DNA from 3 places in the Streptococcus pseudopneumoniae IS7493 genome. Region 2 is predicted to be linked to each of the others. Evidence: predicted binding sites of a transcription regulator. Region 2 holds the regulator's gene; each other region holds the start of a gene.
The links. The regulator Rex, encoded in region 2, represses fermentation and respiration genes when NADH is low (regulators of the CRP and FNR family bind a similar motif). The targets are predictions, from matches to a motif close to TTGTGAANTANTTCACAA.

Region 1 (3,278 bases), 960 kb from region 2:
CTAGAAAAGTAAGGTACAATCTTGTAAAAGTAGCTGAAATTTGATATAGTAGTCCTATGTAAAAGACAAAGGAGAAGACAATGAATCCAAATTATACATTTTTAATCATGCTTGTAGCTATGCTGGGTTTGATGTTCTTTACGCAACGCTCTCAAAAGAAACAAGCACAAAAACGTATGGAAAGCTTGAATAAACTACAAAAAGGCTATGAAGTTATTACAATCGGTGGACTTTATGGAACAGTCGATGAAGTGGATACGGAGAAGGGAACAATAGTTCTTGACGTAGATGGAGTTTACTTGACTTTTGAACTAGCTGCTATTAAGACAGTATTACCGCTGAAAGAAACAGCTTCACTAGAAGGCGCAATTGAAAAATAAGACGGGATCACGAACTCCCGTTTTTCTATAAAAGAAAGGAAATGGGATGAAAAAATTAGTCTTTGTCTGTCTGGGGAATATTTGCCGCAGTCCTATGGCTGAGTTTGTGATGAAATCAATGACAGATAACTACGAAATCCAAAGTCGAGCAACGTCCTCTTGGGAACATGGCAATCCGATTCATAAGGGAACTCAAGGGATTTTTCAAGAGTATGAGATTCCTTATGACAAAGCCAAAACATCGCTTCAGATTAGTAAGGAAGATTTTGAATCCTTTGATTATATTATCGGAATGGACGCTTCAAATGTTTCTGACCTACGTCAGATGTGTCCAGTAGACTGTCAAGATAAGATTTACTCATTTGCATCTGAAAGTGTTCCAGACCCTTGGTATACAGGAGATTTTGAGGAAACCTATCGACGTGTTCAAGAGGGTTGTCAAGTTTGGCTAGAACGTTTAGAAAAGGAGAGTGAAGATGGAAAATCTTAAGAATTTTTACAACAAGTATCGTGTCTATCTGACTCGTCCACGTTTAGAGCTTTTAGCAGTAGTTGCCATTGTTTTTTGTGCTCTACTCGTCTTTTTTCTAAATATTCCCGGAAAAGGTGTTCTAAAGCTTGATAATGGAACGATTGTTTACGACGGCAGTCTTGTCCGTGGTAAAATGAATGGCCAAGGTACCATTACCTTCCAAAATGGAGACCAATATACAGGTGGCTTCAACAATGGAGCCTTCAACGGAAAAGGTACCTTTCAATCTAAAGAAGGCTGGACCTACGAAGGGGATTTTGTAAATGGTCAAGCTGAAGGAAAAGGGAAACTAACAACAGAACAAGAAGTCGTTTATGAAGGGACTTTTAAACAAGGCGTTTTTCAACAAAAATAAAGCCTCCTTATCAAAGGAGGTATTGTTAAAACCAAATAAGTAAGCGCTTACCTGTAAATCCCTTTCTTTCCAAGCTCCTCTTCCAAGCAAGTTTGTGAAATAAAAAAATATTTGAAATAAATTTCACAAACTTTAAAGAAAAAGCTTGCTAAGAAAAGAAACTAGCAAACATTTCACAAGGTGCTAAAAATTCTTTGTGAAATGTTTATGAAACTGTTTACAAAGTTGAAATAATGCGTTATAATAAACTTGTGAAAAAATTAACAAAGGATATCGATCCTTGAAAGCTATGGAGGAAAATATGGCTGATAAAAAAACTGTGACACCAGAGGAAAAGAAACTCGCTGCTGAAAAGCATGTCGATGGATTGGTGCAAAAAGCTCTAGTTGCTCTTGAAGAAATGCGTAAGTTGGATCAAGAGCAGGTTGACTACATCGTTGCCAAAGCATCAGTAGCAGCTTTGGATGCCCACGGAGAATTGGCTTTACATGCCTTTGAAGAAACAGGACGTGGTGTATTTGAAGATAAAGCAACTAAGAACTTGTTTGCTTGTGAACACGTAGTAAACAACATGCGCCACACTAAGACAGTTGGCGTTATCGAAGAAGACGATGTAACAGGATTGACTCTTATTGCTGAACCAGTTGGTGTTGTTTGTGGTATTACCCCAACAACAAACCCAACATCAACAGCAATCTTCAAATCATTGATTTCATTGAAGACACGTAATCCAATCGTTTTTGCCTTCCACCCATCAGCACAAGAATCATCTGCTCATGCAGCACGTATTGTCCGCGATGCAGCTATCGCAGCTGGTGCTCCTGAAAACTGTGTACAGTGGATTACTGAACCATCTATGGAAGCAACTAGTGCGCTTATGAACCACGAAGGTATTGCGACAATTCTTGCAACAGGTGGTAACGCCATGGTGAAGGCTGCGTACTCATGTGGTAAACCAGCTCTTGGAGTAGGTGCCGGAAACGTTCCAGCTTATGTTGAAAAATCAGCAAATATCCGTCAAGCAGCACACGATATCGTCATGTCTAAATCATTTGATAACGGTATGGTCTGTGCATCTGAACAAGCGGTTATCATTGACAAAGAAATCTACGATGAATTTGTAGCAGAGTTCAAATCTTACCACACTTACTTTGTAAATAAAAAAGAAAAAGCTCTTCTTGAAGAATTCTGTTTCGGCGTCAAAGCAAACAGCAAAAACTGTGCTGGTGCAAAATTGAACGCTGACATCGTTGGTAAACCAGCAACTTGGATTGCAGAGCAAGCAGGATTTACAGTTCCAGAAGGAACAAACATTCTTGCTGCAGAATGTAAAGAAGTTGGCGAAAATGAGCCATTGACTCGTGAGAAATTGTCACCAGTTATCGCAGTTTTGAAATCTGAAAGCCGTGAAGATGGTATTACTAAGGCTCGTCAAATGGTTGAATTTAACGGTCTTGGCCACTCAGCAGCCATCCACACAGCTGACGACGAATTGACTAAAGAATTTGGTAAAGCTGTTAAAGCTATTCGTGTTATCTGTAACTCACCTTCTACTTTCGGTGGTATCGGGGACGTTTACAATGCCTTCTTGCCATCATTGACACTTGGATGTGGTTCTTACGGACGCAACTCAGTTGGGGATAACGTTAGTGCCATTAACCTCTTGAATATCAAAAAAGTCGGAAGACGGAGAAATAATATGCAGTGGTTTAAAGTTCCTTCAAAAATTTACTTCGAACGCAATTCTATCCAATACCTTCAAACATGTGAAGATATTGAACGCGTTCTGATTGTTACAGACAAATCTATCGAAAAACTCGGTTTCGTTCAACGTGTTATCGATCAATTGAACGCACGTAGCAACCGTGTAACTATCCAAGTCTTCTCAGATGTTGAACCAGATCCAGACATCACAACTGTAGAACGTGGTGCTGAGGTGATGAAAGCATTTGAACCAGACACAATCATTGCTCTTGGTGGTGGTTCACCAATGGATGCAGCCAAAGTAATG
Region 2 (3,278 bases):
ATTTAGCTGCCATCGTAGGCATGGTTGCAGCCCTAAAAGAAAATTTAGAAAAGCAAGAAGAACATTTTCAACATGTACAAAATCTAGAAACTGCCTTTCTGGCAGAGCTAGAGGGAGTTCAGTATTACCTGAATAGAGGAGAACATCATCTTCCTTATGTTCTCAATATTGGATTTCCTGGCCAGAAAAATGACCTCTTACTCCTTCGTCTAGATTTAGCTGGAATTTCTATCTCTACTGGCTCAGCTTGCACTGCTGGCATTGTCCAATCCAGTCATGTTCTTGAAGCCATGTACGGGGCAAATTCAGAACGTCTGAAGGAATCCGTTCGCATCAGTTTGTCACCAGAAAATACTGTTGAAGACCTACAAACCCTCGCAAAAACCTTAAAAGAAATTATCGGAGGTTAGCCATATGGCATTTGAAAAAACCATTCAGTTAAAAAATTGTCGTTACGACTACACTCTTAGCCCTTCTGTTAAAAAATTTACCCTCAAGGACAACACCTTTTTTGAAACAAAGGTTGGTAACTACGAACTAACCCGTCTACTTGAAAAAGTGCCAAACAGTGGTGAAGGATTCCAACTCAAAATCATCATTAACAAGGAACTTACAGGGGCTAAAATCAATATCACTGACAAGTTTGGCCTTCGTCTAGTTGATATTTTCAAATCAGAAGACCACCACATTCATCAGGAAAAATTCTACTTCCTCATGGATAGTTTAGTAGAACGTGGTGTCTTTACAAAATCTGAAAGATAGGTACCATATGTTTGAATTGACCTATAAGGACAGCTATCATGTAGAGCGTACACTCAAGTATGAGGATTATGAAGCTCTCATGCTGGCTTTGTCAGGATGTGTGACCCTGCCAGATACACTTTATGTAACTTCTCTGACTTTTAATAGCCAGAAAATTTATCAGGGTCTGGTCGGAGACCTCTACCGTTTTCTATCACATACAGATTTTTTACATCAAAACTAAGATTTTTCTTAGTTTTTTCTTGTTTTTGTTGATTTTTTCACAATGTTTCTATAAAATAGAAGAATAGAAAGGTTGTGATTTTGTGAAAGATAAACAGTTTGCTATTCCAAAAGCTACAGCGAAAAGACTCTCTCTCTACTATCGAATTTTTAAGAGATTTCATGCAGAAAAGATTGAACGTGCCAACTCTAAACAAATTGCAGAGGCTATCGGTATTGATTCAGCGACCGTACGTCGTGATTTTTCCTATTTTGGTGAACTTGGTCGTCGTGGTTTTGGCTATGATGTCAAAAAACTCATGACATTTTTTGCCGATTTGCTCAATGATAACTCCATCACCAATGTCATGCTGGTTGGTATTGGAAATATGGGCCATGCCCTTCTCCACTACCGCTTCCACGAACGTAACAAGATGAAAATTATCATGGCCTTTGACCTAGATGACCATCCTGAAGTCGGTACCCAAACTCCTGACGAGATTCCCATTTATGGAATTTCTCAAATCAAGGATAAAATCAAGGATGCCGATGTCAAGACTGCAATCCTGACCGTTCCCAGTGTTAAGTCACAAGAGGTTGCTAATCTCTTGGTGGATGCTGGTGTGAAAGGTATTCTCAGTTTTTCACCAGTCCATCTGCATTTACCAAAAGACGTGGTCGTTCAGTATGTCGATTTGACAAGTGAACTCCAAACCCTCCTCTACTTCATGCGAAAAGAGGATTAGAAAGCGAAAATCATTTTATGAAAAAACCAGTTATAGGGATTACAGGAAACGAAAAAACTCATCCAGATGATGACATCATGATGAGCTACGCAGCAAAAGGCTTTGTGGAAGGCGTTAAAGACGCTGGAGGGATTCCCATCATCCTACCGATTGGTGATCAAGAAATGGCTAGCCACTATATCAGTTTGATTGACAAGCTCATCTTGACAGGTGGACAAAATGTTAATCCAAAATTCTATGGCGAACCGAAAACCATTGATAGCGATGACTACCACCTTCAAAGAGATATCTTCGAACTGGCCCTCATCAAGGAAGCTATTAAACAGAAAAAGCCCATTTTCTCTGTCTGCCGTGGTACCCAACTCTTTAACGTTGCCATGGGTGGAACTTTGTACCAAGATATAGAAGACCATTGGCAGGATTGTTCTGCCGAGTACACAACTCAACGCTTGGTAACAGAACCTGATACTGTTCTTCGAGAAATCTATGGAGAAATCTCCCATATCAACTCCTTCCACCATCAGAGCATCAAGGATTTAGCACCAAATTTAAAGATTGCGGCTCATGATCCTAAAGATGGTATCATTGAGGCTGTCATGAGTACGGATGATGTTGCCTTTCTCGGTGTCCAATGGCACCCAGAATTTCTATTTGAAAATCGTCCCAAAGATAAAAACCTCTTTGACTATGTTGTTAATGAACTTTAGATTAAATCCGTCTTTTCACGATAACTAAAGTAATTAGAATGAGAGACAATCAAATGGTCCAAGAGAACAATACCCATCAGGTCGCAGGCTTCTTTGACAAGTTTAGTGACATGATCATCATTTCGGCTAGGCGATACCGCTCCTGAAGGATGATTGTGAACCAAGATGAGAGAGGTCGCCATATGCTTGATGGCATAGTGAAGAATCTCTCGCGGTTCAGCGATACTACGAGTTGCAGAACCGATAAAAATGGTCTGTTGATGGATGATTTGATTTTGAGTATTGAGATAGAGCGCCACCAGGTGCTCTTGTTTTTTGTCCCCTAATTCCTGTTGCATCTTCTTGGCCAACTTTTGACTACTGAGAATACTTTCCATCTCAAGAGTCTCGTGTTTGTGAATACGATGCCCCAGTTCAATCATAGCTTGCAATTCTATGGCCTTAACACGTCCAATACCAGACAGACTCTGCAATTCCTGCAGGGTCATTTTTTTCAAATCCGTTAGGTTTGAAAGATTGTTCAAGACTTTCTGGGCAATTTCAAAAACACTAGCTTGACGTGTTCCTGTCCTGAGTAAAATAGCTAGTAACTCTTGATTACTGAGCGCTTCTACTCCTTCCTTGGCCAGTCTTTCTCTTGGTAATAGTGAATCTTCTTGGAATGAAATACTATACATAAAAATCCTCCTCACTTTATTATTCGTGAGAAGGATGAAAAATTAGATTTTTTTCTCAATTGGGGCTACACTAGCTAAAAGTTTTTTCAAACCTACTTCTGGGAAATTGATTTTTAATTCCTGCCTAGCACCGCTACCTGAAACTTCCAGAACAGTTCCCTCTCCCCATTTCTTGTGGAGAGCAA
Region 3 (3,278 bases), 640 kb from region 2:
AAGGAACAAGGTTCCCGTATTTATCATTTTCAAGCAATCCATCAATCACATTACTAGTAATCTCAGAAGTTGCTGCCTTACCAGTTGTCAAATAGTTGAGATTATCTGGATGTGTCTCGTAAGTAAATGCAAAGGTTTTTTCACCTTGAGCACCTGAACCCCCAGAACAAGCAGCTAAAACACCAGCTGCTAATAAGGTTACTCCCGCAAGAGCCAATACTTTTCTTGTTTTCATAGTATTCTCCTTTGTTTTTTATTCATTATAGACTCTTTTTCAAGTCCTGTCAATAGAATTTTCTGAATTTTAAGAGTTATTTGTTATATTTGATATATTCTGAAAAATAAAATTGTTCATTTATGCCAAAAAAGCATTCTAGTCCATCTCCGATTAACGATGGACTTTATCACCTCCTTCTCCAGTCCTTGTATAACATCTTGAAGTTGATTCATGACATCTTCCAAAGTTCGAAAGGCTTTATTCTTAAATCCACGTTTACGAATCTCTTTCCACACTTGTTCAATGGGGTTCATCTCTGGTGTGTATGGAGGAATAAAGGTAAAGCCAATATTAGTCGGAATCTTTAAGGTACTTGATTTATGCCATATGGCATTGTCCATAACGAGTAAAAGATAATCATCTGGATAAGCTTGTGAAAGCTCTTCTAAAAAGACGTTAATCCACTCAGTATGACATCCACCAGCGATTAAGAAAAATGATTCGCCTGTATGGGCATCAACAGCTCCATAACAATAGCAAAATTCTCGTATATAGTGACTATGGACATGTGGACCTACTCCTATTGAAGCCCAACAAGATCCCAGTTTACTGATTCTACCGAAACCAGACTCATCTTGGTACATCAAGCGAACCTTACGAAAAGGTCTCCTGGTTTTAAAGCACTTTCTTTTCTTCTTGAATTGAGATTTTATTTTTAGACGCGACAATGGTTTGAGAGTCTACTTTCTTGGGATGTGCTGGACGTGGCCTAATATTTCGCCAACCATGGTGCTTCAAGAGTTGATAGAAGGTATCACGTGTGTAGGAAGAACCTAACTCCTTTTTATAAGCCTGAAATAAGGCATCAATTGTAACAAATTCTCCTGCCTCTGCAGCCTTCAAATGACGGGCAAGAAAGGCTTTCTCTTCCTCAATTGTCATATATGCATGGTTACGACAACCACGTGTTTCTTGAAGGAGAGAATCGAGTCCGAACTCCTCATATTTTTTTACAGTTGGCCAAATCGTTGTTTGATTACAGTCTAAAAGCTCTATAATCTCTTTATAAGATTTACCCATCAGACGAAATAGAACGATTTGAAGGCGTTTATGATATTTAGCTGTACTAGAGTCTTTTAAAAGTGTTTTGATGGTTTGGATTTCTTCTTTAGTTGATTTCATATCACTATTATATAATGCTTTTTGATTTTAGTTTAGTATTAATCGATTGTTCTACTTTTTGCCTCCAAAACCTTGGAAAAGGCTTTCTTTTGTGATATACTTCACATATAAATACAAGAGAGCTCGTCACACTCGACTCTGTTGAAAAAATCAATCCAGTCCCGTTGTCCCTGTTCTCGGTCAATATCAAGGAGGATAGCTATGAAAGCTGTTGTTGTAAATCCAGAAAGCACTGGTGTTGCTGTTGAAGAAAAAGTACTCCGTCCACTTGAAACTGGGGAAGCACTTGTAGAAATTGAATACTGTGGTGTTTGCCACACCGACCTTCACGTTGCTCATGGTGACTTCGGTCAGGTACCAGGACGTGTCCTTGGCCACGAAGGTGTTGGTATCGTTAAAGAAATTGCTCCAGATGTGAAAAGCCTTAAAGTCGGTGACCGCGTCAGCGTTGCTTGGTTCTTTGAAGGATGTGGCACTTGCGAATACTGTACAACTGGTCGCGAAACCCTTTGCCGTACAGTGAAAAATGCTGGCTACTCAGTAGACGGTGGTATGGCTGAACAATGTATCGTAACTGCTGACTATGCTGTCAAAGTTCCTGACGGACTTGATTCAGCCCAAGCTCCTTCTATCACATGTGCTGGAGTAACAACCTATAAAGCTATCAAAGAAGCAAAAGTTGAACCAGGCCAATGGGTTGTTCTTTACGGTGCTGGTGGACTTGGTAACCTCGCTGTTCAATACGCTAAAAAAGTATTCAATGCTCATGTTATCGCAGTCGATATCAACAATGACAAACTTGCCCTTGCAAAAGAAGTAGGCGCTGACATTGTGATTAACGGCCTCGAAGTTGAAGATGTAGCTGGACTCATCAAGGAAAAAACTGATGGTGGAGCTCATTCAGCTGTCGTAACTGCTGTATCTAAAGTTGCCTTCAACCAGGCTGTTGACTCAGTTCGTGCTGGTGGTCACGTCGTCGCTGTCGGCCTTCCTTCTGAAATGATGGAACTAAGTATCGTAAAAACCGTTCTAGATGGAATCCAAGTCATCGGTTCTCGCGTTGGAACTCGTAAAGACTTGGAAGAAGCCTTCCAATTCGGTGCAGAAGGTTTGGTAGTTCCAGTTGTTCAAAAACGTCCAGTAGAAGATGCTGTTGCCATTTTCGACGAAATGGAAAAAGGTCAAATCCAAGGACGTATGGTACTCGACTTCACCCACTAATCTAATAGAAACCTATTTTAAAAGTTGGAAGCTTCTTTCAACTTTTTTATATTAAATTTTTAAATGTGGATTCAATATTACTCCTCAAAAAACTCAATATATCAACATCCAAAAGTAAAAGTTTTTTTAATTTTTTATGATAAATAGTTGCTTTTTACATGAAAACGGTTTATACTTAGACAGTCTTAAAGTTTTCTTAAATGAAAACTAAAACAAAAAAGGAGGAATGACAATAATGAGTATCGGAATCATTATTGCGAGCCACGGCGAATTTGCTGCGGGTATTCATCAGTCAGGATCTATGATCTTTGGTGAACAAGAAAAGGTTCAAGTTGTAACCTTTATGCCAAATGAAGGCCCTGATGATCTATACGCTAAGTTTAATAACGCTGTTGCTGCATTTGACGCAGAAGATGAGGTTCTAGTTTTGGCTGACCTTTGGAGTGGATCTCCATTTAACCAAGCTAGTCGCGTGATGGGAGAAAATCCCGAACGTAAGTTTGCCATCATCACAGGACTTAACTTACCGATGTTGATTCAAGCCTACACAGAGCGCCTCATGGACGCTGCTGCAGGTGTAGAAAAAGTCGCTGCTAATATCATTAAAGAAGCCAAAGATGGCATCAAGGCTCTTCCAGAAGAGCTCAACCCAGTTGAG

Region 1: a site for Rex is predicted at 1,517-1,534, ahead of adhE (bifunctional acetaldehyde-CoA/alcohol dehydrogenase). Genes of this name have one in related genera too.
Region 3: a site for Rex is predicted at 1,489-1,506, ahead of adhP (alcohol dehydrogenase AdhP). Genes of this name have one in related genera too.

What each region holds. Positions count from the first base shown of each region.
Region 1 is NC_015875.1:1,961,610-1,964,887, reverse strand. Features, by position in the region: gene yajC (preprotein translocase subunit YajC) at 81-380, shown strand; gene SPPN_RS10245 (low molecular weight protein-tyrosine-phosphatase) at 427-870, shown strand; gene SPPN_RS10240 (MORN repeat-containing protein) at 857-1,267, shown strand; gene adhE (bifunctional acetaldehyde-CoA/alcohol dehydrogenase) at 1,569-3,278, shown strand, end outside.
Region 2 is NC_015875.1:1,004,020-1,007,297, reverse strand. Features, by position in the region: gene SPPN_RS05265 (cysteine desulfurase family protein) at 1-410, shown strand, start outside; gene SPPN_RS05260 (DUF1831 domain-containing protein) at 415-762, shown strand; gene SPPN_RS05255 (DUF4649 family protein) at 770-985, shown strand; gene SPPN_RS05250 (redox-sensing transcriptional repressor Rex) at 1,068-1,709, shown strand; gene SPPN_RS05245 (gamma-glutamyl-gamma-aminobutyrate hydrolase family protein) at 1,727-2,416, shown strand; gene radC (RadC family protein) at 2,413-3,093, opposite strand; gene pcrA (DNA helicase PcrA) at 3,136-3,278, opposite strand, start outside.
Region 3 is NC_015875.1:367,294-370,571, reverse strand. Features, by position in the region: gene SPPN_RS02130 (peptide ABC transporter substrate-binding protein) at 1-235, opposite strand, end outside; one part of gene SPPN_RS11660 (IS630 family transposase) at 352-898, opposite strand; one part of gene SPPN_RS11660 (IS630 family transposase) at 897-1,399, opposite strand; gene adhP (alcohol dehydrogenase AdhP) at 1,601-2,620, shown strand; gene SPPN_RS02105 (PTS sugar transporter subunit IIB) at 2,856-3,278, shown strand, end outside.